DNA from 2 places in the Streptomyces sp. NPDC127595 genome. Region 2 is predicted to be linked to the other one. Evidence: riboswitches for the same ligand, from Rfam matches in the RefSeq annotation. Region 2 holds a riboswitch; the other holds the start of a gene.
What was found. A riboswitch is a leader RNA that binds a small molecule or an ion and turns the genes downstream of it on or off. The one in region 2 is predicted to bind S-adenosylmethionine.
Positions count from the first base shown of each region.

Region 1: linked by a shared signal. The riboswitch ahead of ACFVKT_RS33680 (aminotransferase class V-fold PLP-dependent enzyme) and the one ahead of ACFVKT_RS03980 (putative leader peptide) in region 2 are both predicted to bind S-adenosylmethionine.

Region 1 is NZ_JBHXWK010000013.1:201,964-209,180, forward strand. Features, by position in the region: gene ACFVKT_RS33655 (NYN domain-containing protein) at 1-14, opposite strand, end outside; gene ACFVKT_RS33660 (hypothetical protein) at 49-288, opposite strand; gene ACFVKT_RS33665 (rhomboid family intramembrane serine protease) at 441-1,172, shown strand; gene ACFVKT_RS33670 (Lrp/AsnC family transcriptional regulator) at 1,169-1,450, shown strand; gene ACFVKT_RS33675 (PQQ-binding-like beta-propeller repeat protein) at 1,464-3,593, opposite strand; gene ACFVKT_RS33680 (aminotransferase class V-fold PLP-dependent enzyme) at 3,663-5,024, opposite strand; SAM riboswitch class IV at 5,211-5,327, opposite strand; gene trpD (anthranilate phosphoribosyltransferase) at 5,497-6,561, opposite strand; gene ACFVKT_RS33690 (cytochrome bc complex cytochrome b subunit) at 6,718-7,217, opposite strand, start outside.
Region 2 is NZ_JBHXWK010000001.1:935,437-942,653, forward strand. Features, by position in the region: gene ACFVKT_RS03965 (amino acid ABC transporter ATP-binding protein) at 1-500, shown strand, start outside; gene ACFVKT_RS03970 (transporter substrate-binding domain-containing protein) at 617-1,639, shown strand; gene ACFVKT_RS03975 (GNAT family N-acetyltransferase) at 1,838-2,575, shown strand; SAM riboswitch class IV at 2,674-2,787, shown strand; gene ACFVKT_RS03980 (putative leader peptide) at 2,833-2,949, shown strand; gene ACFVKT_RS03985 (LLM class flavin-dependent oxidoreductase) at 3,044-4,270, shown strand; gene ACFVKT_RS03990 (NtaA/DmoA family FMN-dependent monooxygenase) at 4,289-5,677, shown strand; gene ACFVKT_RS03995 (LLM class flavin-dependent oxidoreductase) at 5,674-6,816, shown strand; gene ACFVKT_RS04000 (LLM class flavin-dependent oxidoreductase) at 6,831-7,217, shown strand, end outside.

The DNA of each region.
Region 1 (7,217 bases), on a different contig from region 2:
GTGGTCTCCACCATCCGTCACCTCATTACCTGTGCGGGGCCCGCTCCCTCAGGAGCCGGCGCCCGGCCTGTCCACGAGTTCCACCTGATCCAACGCGTTGCACCAGCGGCACCGCACCGACTCGATGGTCTCACTGACCACCTCGCGCTCCTCGACCTTGGGTTCCCCGGCGAGGTCGAGATGCACATACTCGACGACCTTCGACGAGCGGGTCACGTCGAAACGCGTGAGGTTGCCGCAGAGCGTGCAGCGCCACCGGGTCTCGGCAGTCGGGAGGGGAACCGTCATGTGGTGTCGTTTCCTTCTGGTGTCCGTACCGCGCCAGTCTCCCTGGCGTGTATGGCTCGTAACCCTAAGGCCTGGCGGGTACTCGACGCTCGGCCGTCCACTGCGGCGAGGCACTCTGCGCGTATACGCCCCGTTACGCCATGCTCTGCTCCATGATCGGCAACTGGAGTACGACGCTCGGCAGGGCGGTGCGGAGTCAGCCGGCACCGGTGACGTACGGGCTGATCGTGCTGACCTGCCTGATCTTCGTGATCGGCCCGGCGTCCGGCCTCAATCCGGTGTACGGCACCGGGGACGAGCTGCTGGCGGCCCAGCGGGCCTACTTCCGGCGCTGGGGCGTGGTGCCCGCGGAACTCCTCACCGGGGACCCGCGTGCGGCGCTCACGCCCGCCACGGCCCTGTTCATCCACGGCGGCTGGCTCCACCTCCTGGGCAACATGCTTTTTTTCTACGTCTTCGGGGTGATGACCGAGGAACGGATGGGCCGCGTCGAGTTCGCCCTCTTCTATCTGGGCTGCGGCTGTCTCGCCCTGCTGGGCTACGCGATCGCCAACGCGGAGTCCCAGCAGACCCTGGTCGGCGCCTCCGGGGCGATCTCCGCGGTGCTCGGCGCGTTCCTTTTCCTGTTCCCCAAGGCCCGGGTGACCAGTCTTTTCCCGTTCCTCTTCTTCCTGCCGCTGCGCTTCCCGGCCTGGGTGGTACTGCCCTTCTGGGTGACCCTGCAGTGGCTGGCGGCGGGCCGCGCCGCCGCCGGCCCCGGGGTCGCCTATCTGGCCCACCTGGTGGGCTTCTCCCTCGGCTTCGGCTACGCGTGGGTGCGTTTCGGCCGGACGACTAGAGTGAAAGCCCCAGCCGCGGCCCCCGAGGGAGAAAACCAGCCGTGATCACCGCGATCGTGCTCATCAAGACCAGCGTGGACCGGATCCCCGAGATCGCGGAGTCGATCGCCGCCCTCGACAGCGTCAGCGAGGTCTTCTCGGTCACCGGTACGTACGACCTGATCGCGATGGTCCGCGTGAAGGCCCACGACGACCTGGCGGACGTCATCCCGGGCAAGATCAGCAAGATCCCGGGCGTCGAGGGCACCGACACCCACGTCGCGTTCCGCACGTACTCCCAGCACGACCTGGAGGCGGCGTTCGCGATCGGGCTGGACGGCTGAGAGACGGTCCCGGTCAGCCGCTGATGTCCACGGCGGCGATTCCGGCTCCCGAGGGAACGTAGAGCCGCTTGCCGCTGAGCACGGGGCTGTGCTGGTCCTCGCCGGTGGAGTCGCCGAGGGCCTCGCTCCACACCGGCTTGCCGTCCATGCCCAGGGCACACAGGACGAGCCCGCTTCGCACATAGATGCGATCCCCGGTCGCCACGGGGCTCGGCAGCCAGTCGCCGCCTATCTCGTACGTCCATGCCGTGCTGCCGTCGACCGCCCTGATGGCGTCGATGGTGCCCTGCCCCGTGGTGATCGCGAGCGACCGGTTCCCGGCGACCATCGGTCCGCTGTTCTCCGCCCGGGCATCCCACAGCAGTTCACCGTCGAGGCTGAACGCGTGCCGGTTCGCGCCTCCGTCCGACACCGCGACGAGGGTGTCGCCGACCAGGGCGGGCGGGCCGACGTCTCCGCCCGTCGAGACCTCCCAGAGCCTGCTGCCGTCCTCGGCGTCCAGGGCCACCAGGGCGTCGCCGAAGGTGCCCGCGTAGATCACACCGCCCGCCACGAGCGGCGTTCCGGTCGGACCGGCAGGGGTCGACGCACTCCACAGCACGGTGCCGTCGGCCGCGTAGCAGCGGAACCCTCCTTCATCGGTGCCGCCGGTGGCGACCAGCACGCCGCGGCCTGCGAGAACCGGCGGGTCGTAGCCGTTGTCGCCGACGTCCTTCGTCCACCGGAGCTTGCCCGACGCGTCCACCGCGCACAGCCGGCGTCGCGCCCTCTCCTGGTCCCAGACGACACAGAAGATCCCGTCCGAGGTGACGACGGACGTCGACACCTCCTCGCCGAGCGCGAGCTCCCAGCGCCGGCCGCCCGCACGGGACAGGGCGTGCAGCTTGCCGTTCGCGTCCCCGAGGTAGACGACCTCGCCGTCCGGCGACACCGCGACGCAGGGTCCGTACAGACCGCCGAGCCCGGCGGCGTCGTACTGCCAGGCGAGAGCGGCGGGAGTCTCCGCACCCACTGCGGTTGCGGTCGCGGTGGGCTTTGAGGTTCCGGCCCCCCGCGTTCCACTCCCCCGCTGCCACACCCACCACCCGGCTCCCCCGGTGGCGGCGACCACCGCGCCGCCCGCCGCAGCCGTCAGCAACCCGCGCCGCGAAGGCCGTTCGGGTGCCGGTGAGCTGTCCGGCGCCGAAACGCCCGTGACCGTCGCCGGGGCGATGTACTCGACGCGGCTCTCGCCCTCGCCCGACTCGCGCTCCGGAAGCCACCGTTCGTCGCCCGCGACCGTCGCCGGTGCGGAGGTGAGCCACCCCGGCCGCAGAGCCGCCCGCAGGGAGGCCGCCGAGTGTCCGGCGGCCTCGACCACTTCCTCGGGGGTGGGCCGGGCCCCGGGCTCCTCCCGCAGACAGGCCTCTACGAGCGGGAGCACGCGCGCCGGAACTCCGGAGAGATCGAAGTCCCGGGTTACGATGCGCAGCAGGATGACCGAGTCCTGGCCCTCCCCGAAGGGCTCGCGGCCGCTCGACGCGTAGGCGAGCACAGCGCCCAGCGCGAAGACGTCACTCGGCGGCCCGACCTCGGAACCGTTGCGTATCTGCTCGGGCGAGACGTATCCGACCGAGCCGACCATGGTGCCGGTGCGGGTCATCGCCGTCGCCTCCAGCGCCCGTACGATCCCGAAGTCGATGACCCGCGGACCGTCCGGCGCCAGCAGGATGTTGGACGGCTTGAGGTCACGGTGCACCATGCCCTTGGCGTGGATCGCGGCGAGGGCCTCGCCCAGTGCGGCCGCGAAGGTGAGCACCGCGTCCTCGTCCAGCGGCCCGCCGTCGAGCACCGCGTCGCGCAGGTTCGGCCCCTCGACGAACTCCGTTGCCATCCAAGGCCGTTCGCCCTCGGGGTCGGCGTCGACCACGCGCGCGGTGTACGTCCCCGTACCGCCGACGGTCTGCGCGGCCCGCACCTCCTGGCGGAACCGGGCGCGGAAAGTACGGTCCTCCGCGTGCTCGGCCCGCACCACCTTCACGGCCAGCCGGAGCCCGGCCCGCGACTCGGCGAGATAGACCTCGCCCATGCCGCCCGCACCGAGCCGCCCGAGCACCTCGTACGGACCGATCCGCCGTGGATCCGTCTCCCGCAGCGCCTGCACTCCCCGTGACTCCCCTGTTCGCCGTACGGCCGCCGAAGGGAGCGTATACGCCGTGCTCCTGTCAGGCGATCACACGGCGGGAACGCAACGCCCGTCCTGTGTGCGGTAGTTCCACTTCGCGCCGTCCCGGACGAGCTCCTTGACGGCGCGCACGAAACGCTCGACGTGCTCGTCCGGGGTGCCCGCGCCGAAGCTGACACGGATGGCGTTGAGGGACTTCTCGCCGGGCGCGGCCTCGGGAGCGCCGCACTCGCCCTGGGTCTCCGGGTCGCTGCCGAGCAGGGTCCTGACCAGCGGGTGGGCACAGAACAGACCGTCGCGCACCCCGATGCCGTACTCGGCGGACAGCGCGGCCGCGAAGTGCGAGCTGTTCCAGCCCTCCACGACGAAGGAGATGACGCCGACGCGCGGGGCGTCGTCGCCGAAGAGCGAGAGGACCCTGACCTCGGGCACCTCGGCGAGACCCGCGCGGACCGTGTCGATCAGCCGCTGCTCACGGGCGACGAGGGTGTCGAAGCCCGCCTCGGTGAGCGCCTTGCAGGCGGAGGCGATCGAGTAGACGCCGATCACGTTCGGCGAACCGGCCTCGTGCCGGGCGGCGCTCTCGTGCCACTCCACGTCCACGCCGCCGTCCGTACGCCGCGACACCTTGCGGCTGGCCCCACCGCCCGCCAGGTACGGCTCGGCCTCGCGCAGCCAGTCGGAGCGGCCGGCGAGGACACCGGAGCCGAAGGGGGCGTACAGCTTGTGCCCGGAGAAGGCGACCCAGTCGACGTCGAGGTCGCGCACCGACACCGGGTGGTGCGGGGCGAGCTGCGCGGCGTCGAGGACGATGCGAGCACCGTGCGCGTGCGCGGCCGCGGCCAGCTCACGCACCGGCCACAGCTCACCGGTGACGTTCGAGGCGCCCGTGACACAGACGAGGGCCGGGCCCTGGGGGTCGCGGTCACCGAGCGCGCGCTCCAGGGTCGCGACGGCCTCCCCCGGCGTACGCGGGGCGTTCAGGTACGTCACCCGCGCGTCCCGCCAGGGCAGCAGCGAGGCGTGGTGCTCGGTCTCGAAGACGAAGACCTGGCAGTCGGCCGGCAGGGCGGCGGCGAGCAGGTTGAGCGAGTCGGTGGTCGACCGGGTGAAGACGACCTGGTCGTCGTCACGGCAGTCCAGGAACTCGGCGACGGTGGTGCGGGAGTTCTCGAAGAGGTCGGTGGAGAGCTGGGACAGGTACCCGGCGCCACGGTGCACGCTGCCGTAGTACGGGGCGTACGCGGCCACGTCGTCCCACACGCGCTGGAGGGCCGGAGCGCTGGCGGCGTAGTCGAGGGCGGCGTACGTGACCTCGCCACCGGTGACGAGCGGGACGGTGACATCCCGGCCCAGAACGGGCAGCTGGGTACAAACAGCCTGGTCGGCGGCAACGGTGGAGACAGACATGGCGAACTCCTGTGAGACTCAGGGAAATCACCGCGCGAGCCGGTCCATGGAGGTGGCGCTCAGCGCGGCAAAGGGTGAAAGGGACAGGCGGAAGAGGGGCTCTGCGCCCTATCGCATTCGCTTGCTCACAGAAGGCTCCCTCGAATGACCAGGACCCCTGGGCCTTTACCACTCAGAAGAGGGAGGGGTCCGCGCTTGCCGCAGACCTCGCTGCCTACGGCCTGGTCTTCACCCGGGGCACCCCGCCACGGACGGAGGGTTGCCGGACAGTCGGCCGGGGCCTCATGACTGTCACTCATGACCTGCCGAAAAAACTAACCGAACTGATCGCGACGGCGCAACCCGTGTCCGGATCCCGGAACGCGAAACGGGCCGGAACACGAAAGAGGCCGGACGGAAGGCGGAAAGGGCCGGACCACTTCGGCCCAGCCCTATCGAGCCGGCCCGGCCCCCCTTCGAACCGCCTCGCAGGCTACGCGTTGGTCGCCGCCACCCACCGCTCCAGCGTCCGCTTCGCCGCCCCCGAGTCGACGGCCTCCGCCGCCTCCGCCATCCCCGCGCGGATCTGCTCCGCGAGCGACCCGTCACCCGGCGACAGAGCCACCAGCGCCGCCGCCGAGTTCAGCAGTACGGCGTCCCGCACCGGCCCCGTCTCTCCGTCGAGGAGCCGCCGGGCCACGTCGGCGTTGTACGTGGAGTCCGCGCCCCGCAATGCCTCGATCGGGACCAGGTCGATACCGACGTCCCTCGGGTCGAAGGTCTCCTCGGTGACCTTTCCGTCCCGTACGACCCACACCCGGGACGTGGAGGTGATGGTCAGCTCATCGAGCCCGTCGTCGCCGCGGAAGACCAGCGAGGAGTTGCCGCGCTCGGCGAAGACTCCCGCCACGATGGGCGCCATGCGGGGGTCCGCGACACCGACCGCCTGCGCCTTCACCCGTGCCGGGTTCGTCAGCGGGCCGAGCGCGTTGAAGACCGTACGGATGCCCAACTGCCCACGTGCGGCGCCCACATGACGTAGCGCCGGGTGGAACTTCACCGCGAAGCAGAAGGTGATGCCGGCCTCCTCGGCCACCTCGGCCACCCGCTTGGTCGTCAGCTGCAGATTGACCCCGAGCTTCTCCAGGACGTCGGACGCGCCGGAGGCCGAGGAAGCGGCCCGGTTGCCGTGCTTGACGACCTTCGCGCCCGTCCCGGCGATGACGATCGCCGACATGGTGGAGATGTTGACGGTCTTGGCCCCGTCGCCGCCCGTACCGACGATGTCGACGGTCTTCCCCGGCACCTCGATCACATTGGCGTGCTCGTACATCATCCGTACCAGCCCGGTGATCTCCTCGACGGTCTCTCCCTTGGCCCGCAGCGCCACCGCGAACCCGGCGATCTGCGCGTCGGTCGCCTCACCGCGCATCATCAGGTTCATCGCCCAGGCGGTGTCGTCCGCACTCAGGTCACGGCCGTCGAGCAGACCGTTCAGCAACCTGGGCCAGGAACGGTCCGCCGCGGTGTCGCCTCCAGCGGGGTTCACAGCGCTCATGGTCGCTCCTGGGGTTCTCAGAGAGGTACGCGGGTGGGCTCGCCCCCATACGCAGGGGGCGAGTCCACCCTATCCAGCCCTGGAGACGGCAAAGAGCCCCGTCCATGCAATGGACGGGGCTCCAGCCGTGGCGATCAGCGAGGATCGTAGGGGTGATCAGTGGTGGCCGTGGCCGCTCGTGATCTCCTTGTACTCCTCGACGGTGGGCTTGGGGATCTGGTTGTCCTCCCCGTAGTAGCCCTTGCTGAGCTTGGCACGCAGCTTCTGCGAGCCCTTCACCTTGCGCTCGACACCGTTCTCGTCGACCGGCGCGCCGATCTCGGCAGGCTGGTACTGCTCGTGCGCGGTGAGCGTGTGCAGAGCCTCCTGGCTGAGCGGCTCGTGGATCTCGACGAACTCACCGTGCGGCAGGCGCTTGATGATGCCCGACTCGCGGCCGTGCAGCACCTTGTCCCGGTCCCGGCGCTGAAGGCCGAGGCAGATCCGCTTGGTGGCGATGAACGCGAGGACCGGCGCCACGAAGAAGGCGATGCGCACGAACCAGGTGATCGAGTTGATCGACAGGTGGAAGTGCGTGGCCCACAGGTCGTTTCCACCACCGATCAGCAGGACCATGTACCAGGTGATCCACGCGACACCGAAGGCCGTACGGGTCG
Region 2 (7,217 bases):
AGCGCAGCCGGATCGGCTTCGTCTTCCAGAACTTCAACCTGTTTCCGCATCTGACGGTGCTGGACAACGTGGCGGCCGCCCCGGTCGCGACCGGCCTGCTGAAGAAGCCCGAGGCCGAGAAGCTTGGGCGCGAACTGCTCGACCGGGTGGGACTGCACGACAAGACCGACGCCTATCCACGCCAGTTGTCGGGCGGTCAGCAGCAGCGGGTGGCCATCGCGCGCGCCCTCGCCCTGCGGCCCGGAGTGATCCTCTTCGACGAACCCACCTCCGCGCTCGACCCCGAACTGGTCGGTGAGGTGCTGGAGGTCATCAAGGACCTGGCCGCCGGTGGCACCACTCTCGTCATCGTCACCCACGAGATCGGCTTCGCCCGTGAGATCGCCGACCAGGTCGTCTTCATGGACGGCGGCCGGATCGTCGAACAGGGCTCGCCCGCCGAGGTGCTCGACCACCCGAAGAACGAACGGACCAGGGACTTTCTGAGCAAGGTGCTCTGATCCCTCCGGCCGTTTCCCTGCCCCCCGCTCACCCTCTTGACCCGCGACCCGCCGCCGGGTTCGCCCCCCACACACACCGCACCTCACCACATCCGCTCACCGAACAAGGAAAAGCCATGCGTACCCTCCGTTTCCGAAGCAGGCTCCTTCGCGGTCTCACCGCGGGCACCGCCGTCGTCACTCTCGCCACCGGGCTCGCGGCGTGCGGGGGTGACAGCGACGCGGCCACCAAGACCGACGCAGAGACCGGGACGGTCACCGTGGGCGCACTGTCCAACGGTGCCGCGAAGCAGACCGACCTCAAGGTGTCCGAGGTCCCGTCCATCAGCGCCGAACTGCCCAAGTCGGTCTCCGAGAGCGGCAAACTGGTCATCGGAGTCGGCGCACTGCCCGCCGGGGGCCCGCCGCTGGCGTATGTGGGCGATGACCAGAAGACCCTCACCGGCGCCGAGCCCGACCTCGGCAAGCTGGTCGCCGCGGTCCTCGGACTGCAGCCCGAGGTGAAGAACTCGACCTGGGAGAACCTGTTCGTCGGCATCGACAGCGGCAAGGTCAACGTCGCCTTCTCCAATGTCACCGACACCGAGGAGCGCAAGGCGAAGTACGAGTTCGCCTCCTACCGCCAGGACAACCTCTCCTTCGAGGTGCTGAAGAGCAGCACGTGGAACTTCGACGACAACTACGAGAACCTGGCAGGCAAGACCATCGCGGTGGGCGCGGGAACCAATCAGGAGAAGATCCTGCTGGAGTGGAAGGCGAAACTGGAGAAGGAGGGCAAGACGCTCGACGTCAAGTACTACCCGGACGGCAACGGCACGTATCTGGCGCTGTCCAGCGGGAAGATCGACGCCTACTTCGGGCCCAACCCGGGCATCGCCTACCACATCACCCAGGTCGCGAAGACCACCAACCCGACGCGTAATGCGGGCAAGTTCTCCGGCGCGGGTGAGACGCTCCAGGGGCTGATCGCGGCGACGGCGAAGAAGGGCAGCGGGCTGGCCCAGCCGATCTCCGACGCGATCAACTACCTGATCAAGAACGGTCAGTACGCCAAGTGGCTCGCCGCCTGGAACCTCTCCAACGAGGCCGTGAGCACCTCGCAGGTCAACCCGCCCGGTCTGCCGCTCGACAACTCCTGACGATCCGTCAAATCTCCTGGCCGACGCAGGATTCCGCCGCCGCGACAACGCCGCCGACAACAACGACGGTCGCCACGACTCGACTCGACTCGACTCGACTCGACTCGTCACGTCGTTGTCGGCGGCGGAACGCCTGCCGCGGCCAGGGTTTCACCCCCGAAGATGACCCCGTTCCCGTTACGGAGATCCAACACCGTCATGGTCACCAGTGTCCGTCCGACATCGTCGCAGAGCCCGACGGCATCCCACATCCTGGACAACGCTTCCTGGGCCGCGCTGACCGGTCCGCATGCTTCGTTCGCCGAGCGCCTGGGCCGCGCCGCCCGCTACCCCAGAGACGTCTCCCCGTTCACCGGCCTGGCCGACCCGGCCGATCCCCGCGCCTGGTCCGACCTGGCCGCACTGGTCGGACCAGGAACCGAAGTCCCGGTGTCGGGGGTCGAGGCCGTTCCCGACGGCTGGGACATCGTGCGGCGGGGCGAGGGCGTGCAACTGGTGGACACCGCGCTGCGCACCGAATCCGCTCCCGAAGCCGTGCTGCTCGGCCTCGACGACGTACCGGAGATCCTGGAACTGATCGCCTTGACGGAGCCGGGCCCTTTCCTGCCGCGCACGGTCGAACTCGGCACCTACCTCGGGGTTCGCCACTGTGGACGCCTCATCGCCATGGCCGGCGAACGGCTGCGTCCGCCGGGCTGGACGGAGATCAGCGCGGTCTGCACCCACCCGGAACACCGGGGTCAGGGGCTGGCCACCCGGCTTGTACGCGCGGTCGCGGCAGGCATCAGGGAACGTGGGGACATCCCCTTCCTGCACGCCTCCGCCACCAACACCGGCGCTATCCGGCTCTACGAGTCGATCGGCTTCACCTTGCGCCGCCGGAGGAACTTCCTGCTTGTCCGAACTCCGGGCGCCGGGTCGGAACAGACGGAGTAGCCGCGTGGTTGTCCCTGCTGAGGACGCACGGCGGTGTGAGCACGACCATGATCCCCGGGCATTGCGCAGCGCTGTGGCCTCCCGTAACGTCCCCAGCAGGTTATGAGCGTCAGCGTCAAGCCCTGGCTTGCTGACCGGCAACCCTCCTCCGCGGCGGGGTGCTCCAGGTGACGACCAGGCGGTTCCCGTCCCGGGTTCCGCAAGCGCGATGCCGGCGGCCTCCAGACCGCCGAGCCGGAAGGGCGGAGGTGACGGACATGCAGCCCGTGCCCCGTCTCCGTGTCCTGGTTCTCGCCCCGCGCCGTCGCGTGCACCTCTACTCCCGGCCGCACATCGACCTTCAGCGCGTGGCCGGCGCGCTCTGTCGTCCCTGACCTGTCACCCCGCCGCCGCACCCTCCCAGTGGAGGCCCGGCGATCTCACACGGTCGATCAGGAAGGCACCACTTTCGTGTCCTCGTCAACGTCGTTGCCCTCATCCTCTTCCTCTCCCGCCGCACTGCACCTGGCCGTCGCCCTCGACGGCGCGGGCTGGCACCCGGCCGCCTGGCGCGATCCGGTGGCCCGCCCCCATGATCTGTTCACCGCCTCGTACTGGACCGACCTGATCACCGAGGCCGAGCGCGGCCTGCTCGACTTCGTGACCATCGAGGACAGCCTCGGCCCGCAGTCCGCGCGCCTCAGCGAACCGGACGCACGCACCGACCAGGTACGCGGCCGACTCGACGCCGTCCTCATCGCGGCCCGTGTCGCGCCGCTGACCAGCCACATAGGGCTGGTGCCGAGCGTGGTGACCACACACACGGAGCCCTTCCACATATCCAAGGCCATCGCCACCCTCGACTATGTGAGCACCGGCCGCGCGGGCTTGCGCGTGCAGGCCTCCGCACGGCAGAACGAGGCCGCTCACTTCGGACGCCGGACGTTCCCGAAGCTCCGTATCGAAGACCTGGAGACACCGGCCCTGCAGAAGTTGATCGTCGATCTCTTCGACGAGACCGCCGAGTACGTCGAAGCGGTGCGCCGGCTGTGGGACAGCTGGGAGGACGACGCGGAGATCCGGGACGTCACCACCGGCCGCTTCGTCGACCGCGACAAACTGCACTACATCGACTTCGAGGGCAAGCACTTCAGCGTCAAGGGCCCCTCCATCACACCCCGTCCGCCGCAGGGCCAGCCCCTGGTCAGCGCCCTGGCCCACGAGTCCACGACGGGCGCGCCGTTCCGGCTGCTCGCTCGCAGCACCGACATCGGATACGTCACTCCGCACGATGTCGAGGAGGCGCGTGCCATCGTCGCCGCGGTCCGCACCGAACAGGAGGCGGCCGGACGCGCCGAGGAGCCGCTGCACCTCTTCGGCGACCTGGTGGTGTTCCTGGACAACGACCCCGCCGCCGCGGAGGACCGGCGGGAGCGACTCGACGCCCTCGCGGGTTACCCGTACACCAGCGACGCCCGGGTGTTCACCGGCACTCCCGTACAACTGGCCGACCTGCTCCAGGAGTTGCAGGAGTCCGGGCTCGCCGGCTTCCGGCTGAGGCCGGCCGTTGCCGGGCACGACCTCCCGGCGATCACGCGGGGCCTGGTCCCCGAGCTCCAGCGCCGCGACGCCTTCCGGCACTCCTACGAGGCCGACACCCTGCGCGGGCTGCTCGGGCTCGCCCGCCCCGCCAACCGCTACGCCGCCCACGTCTGAGCCGGAGGGACCTCACCCATGAGCAAGTCAACGGACAAGCCGCTCAAGCAGATCCACCTCGCGGCGCACTTCCCCGGCGTCAACAACACCACCGTGTGGAGCGACCCCGAGGCCGGCAGCCACATCGAGTTCAGCTCCTTCGCGCACTTCGCGCGGACCGCCGAACGCGCCAAGTTCGACTTCCTGTTCCTCGCCGAAGGCCTGCGGCTGCGCGAACAGGGCGGCCAGATCTACGACTTGGACGTCGTCGGACGGCCAGACACCTTCACCATCCTCAGCGCACTCGCGGCCGTCACCGAACACCTCGGTCTGACCGGCACCATCAACTCCACGTTCAACGAGCCCTACGAGGTGGCCCGTCAGTTCGCGAGCCTCGACCACCTCTCCGGCGGGCGCGCCGCCTGGAACGTCGTCACCTCCTGGGACGCCTTCACCGGCGAGAACTTCCGCCGCGGCGGCTTCCTCCCGAAGGACGAGCGGTACTCCCGGGCCAAGGAGTTCCTCGCCACCACCAACGAACTGTTCGACTCCTGGCACGGGGACGAGATCGTCGCCGACCAGGGCAGCGGCACCTTCCTGCGGGACGCGCAGGCCGGAGCCTTCGTGCACAAGGGACAGCACTTCGACATCGAGGGGCAGTTCAACGTGCCGCGCAGCCCGCAGGGCCGCCCGGTCATCTTCCAGGCCGGAGACTCCGACGAAGGACGCGAGTTCGCCGCCGCCGGCGCGGACGCGATCTTCAGCCGGTACAGCACGCTCAAGGAAGGCCAGGCCTTCTACACGGACGTCAAGGGCCGCCTCGCCCGGCACGGCCGCACCCACGACCAGCTGCTGATCCTGCCCGCCGCCACCTTCGTCCTCGGTGACACGGACGCCGAGGCGGAGGAGATCTCCCGCGAGGTACGGCGCCAGCAGGTCAGCGGCGCCACCGCCATCAAGCACCTCGAGTTCGTCTGGAACCGGGACCTGTCCGCGTACGACCCGGAAGGCCCGCTTCCGGACATCGATCCGGACCCGGGCGAGCACACCATCGCCCGAGGCCGCGCCCAGGTGCGGATGTACCGTGACCCGCTGGCTACCGCCCGGGAATGGCGTGAGCGCGCGGCCGCCAACAACTGGTCCATCCGCGACCTCGTCATCGAGACCGGCAACCGTCAGTCGTTCGTCGGTTCCCCGGCCACCGTCGCCGAGACCATCAACGAATTCGTCCAGGCGGACGCCAGCGACGGCTTCATCCTCGTCCCGCACATCACTCCGGGCGGCCTCGACGGCTTCGCCGACACCGTCGTCCCGCTGCTCCAGGAGCGCGGCGTCTTCCGCACGGAGTACGAGGGCACCACTCTGCGCGACCACCTGGGCCTGGCCCACCCCGACGCGGACGCGTCTGCGGAACGAGCCGCGTCATGAAGTTCCTCGCCATCACCCTGATCGTGCATGCGCCGGACCCGGTGACCGGCGTTCAGAAACCGACCAACGCGCGCTTTCGCGAGGTCATCGACAACGCCCTGCTGGCCGAGGAGTTGGGCTTCGACGGCTTCGGCGTGGGGGAGCGGCACGAGAGGCCGTTCATCTCCTCCTCGCCGCCCGTCGTCCTCAGCCACATCGCCGCCCTCACCTCCCGCATCCGCCTGTTCACAGCGGTCACCACGCTCAGCCTCCTCGACCCGGTGCGCGCGTACGAGGACTACGCGACCCTGGATCATCTGTCGGGCGGGCGGCTTGAGTTGATCATCGGCAAGGGCAACGGCACCGCCCAGCGGGAGCTGTTCCACGTCACGCCCGAGGACCAGTGGGAGCGCAACGCCGAGGGTTACGAGGTGTTCCGGCAGATCTGGCGGCAGGACAAGGTGACCGCCGCGACCCGCTTCCGCCCCGAGCTGCATGAGGCCGAGGTGTGGCCCCGGCCGTTCCAGCAGCCCGTCCGGGTCTGGCACGGCAGCGCGACGAGCAAGGAGTCGGTGGACCTCGCCGCCCGCTACGGCGATCCGCTGTTCTCGGCGAACGTCACCAACCCCATAGAGCCGTATGCCGAGTTGATCCGCTACTACCGGGAGCGCTGGGAGCACTACGGCCACGACCCGGCACGGATCACGGTCGGTGCCGGATCGGCCGGCTACCACGCGGCCCGTACGTCGCAGGAGGCGATTGCCGCCTACCGGCCCGTCTTCGAGGGGCAGTTGGCGTTCCAGAAGAGACTCGGCCTGGAACCGGTGTTCCCGACTCTGGAGGACTTCGTGGAGCGCAGCTCGGCGCTGATCGGCAGCCCCCAGCAGGTGATCGAGAAAGTGCACCGCTACCACGAGCAGTTCGGGCACACCGTGCTGCACCTGCACGCCGACGCGAGCGGGCTGACCGGAGACCGCCACCGCGCCTCCCTCGAACTCTTCCAGTCCGACATCGCGCCCGTGTTGCGACGGGAGATCCCCGATCCGCCGTTCGCGTGGGGCCCGGTGTTCGCGGAACCGTCGGCGGGCACGAGTGCAACTGAGCCCGCGTCAGCACCCGAGTCCGTATCAGAGCGCGTGTCCGCGCCCGCCGACCGCTGAGGAGCACTGTTCTCATGTCCGACATCCCCCTCGGCGTCCTCGACCTCGTCCCGGTCTCGTCCGGCTCCACCGCGGCCGAGGCGCTGCGCAACTCCATCGACCTGGCCCGGCGGGCGGAGCAGTTCGGGTACGCCCGCTACTGGTTCGCCGAGCATCACCTGAACCCGGGTGTGGCCGGCACCTCGCCTGCGGTCGTCCTCGCCCTGACCGCCTCCGCGACCTCGACGATCAGGCTCGGCTCCGGCGCCGTACAGCTCGGTCACCGCACCGCGCTGTCCACCGTCGAGGAGTTCGGCCTGATCGACGCGCTGCACCCCGGGCGCCTCGACCTGGGGCTCGGCCGCTCCGGCGGTCGCCCGCCGGCCGGGCCCACGGCGCCGCTTCCGACGGCCACCCCGGTC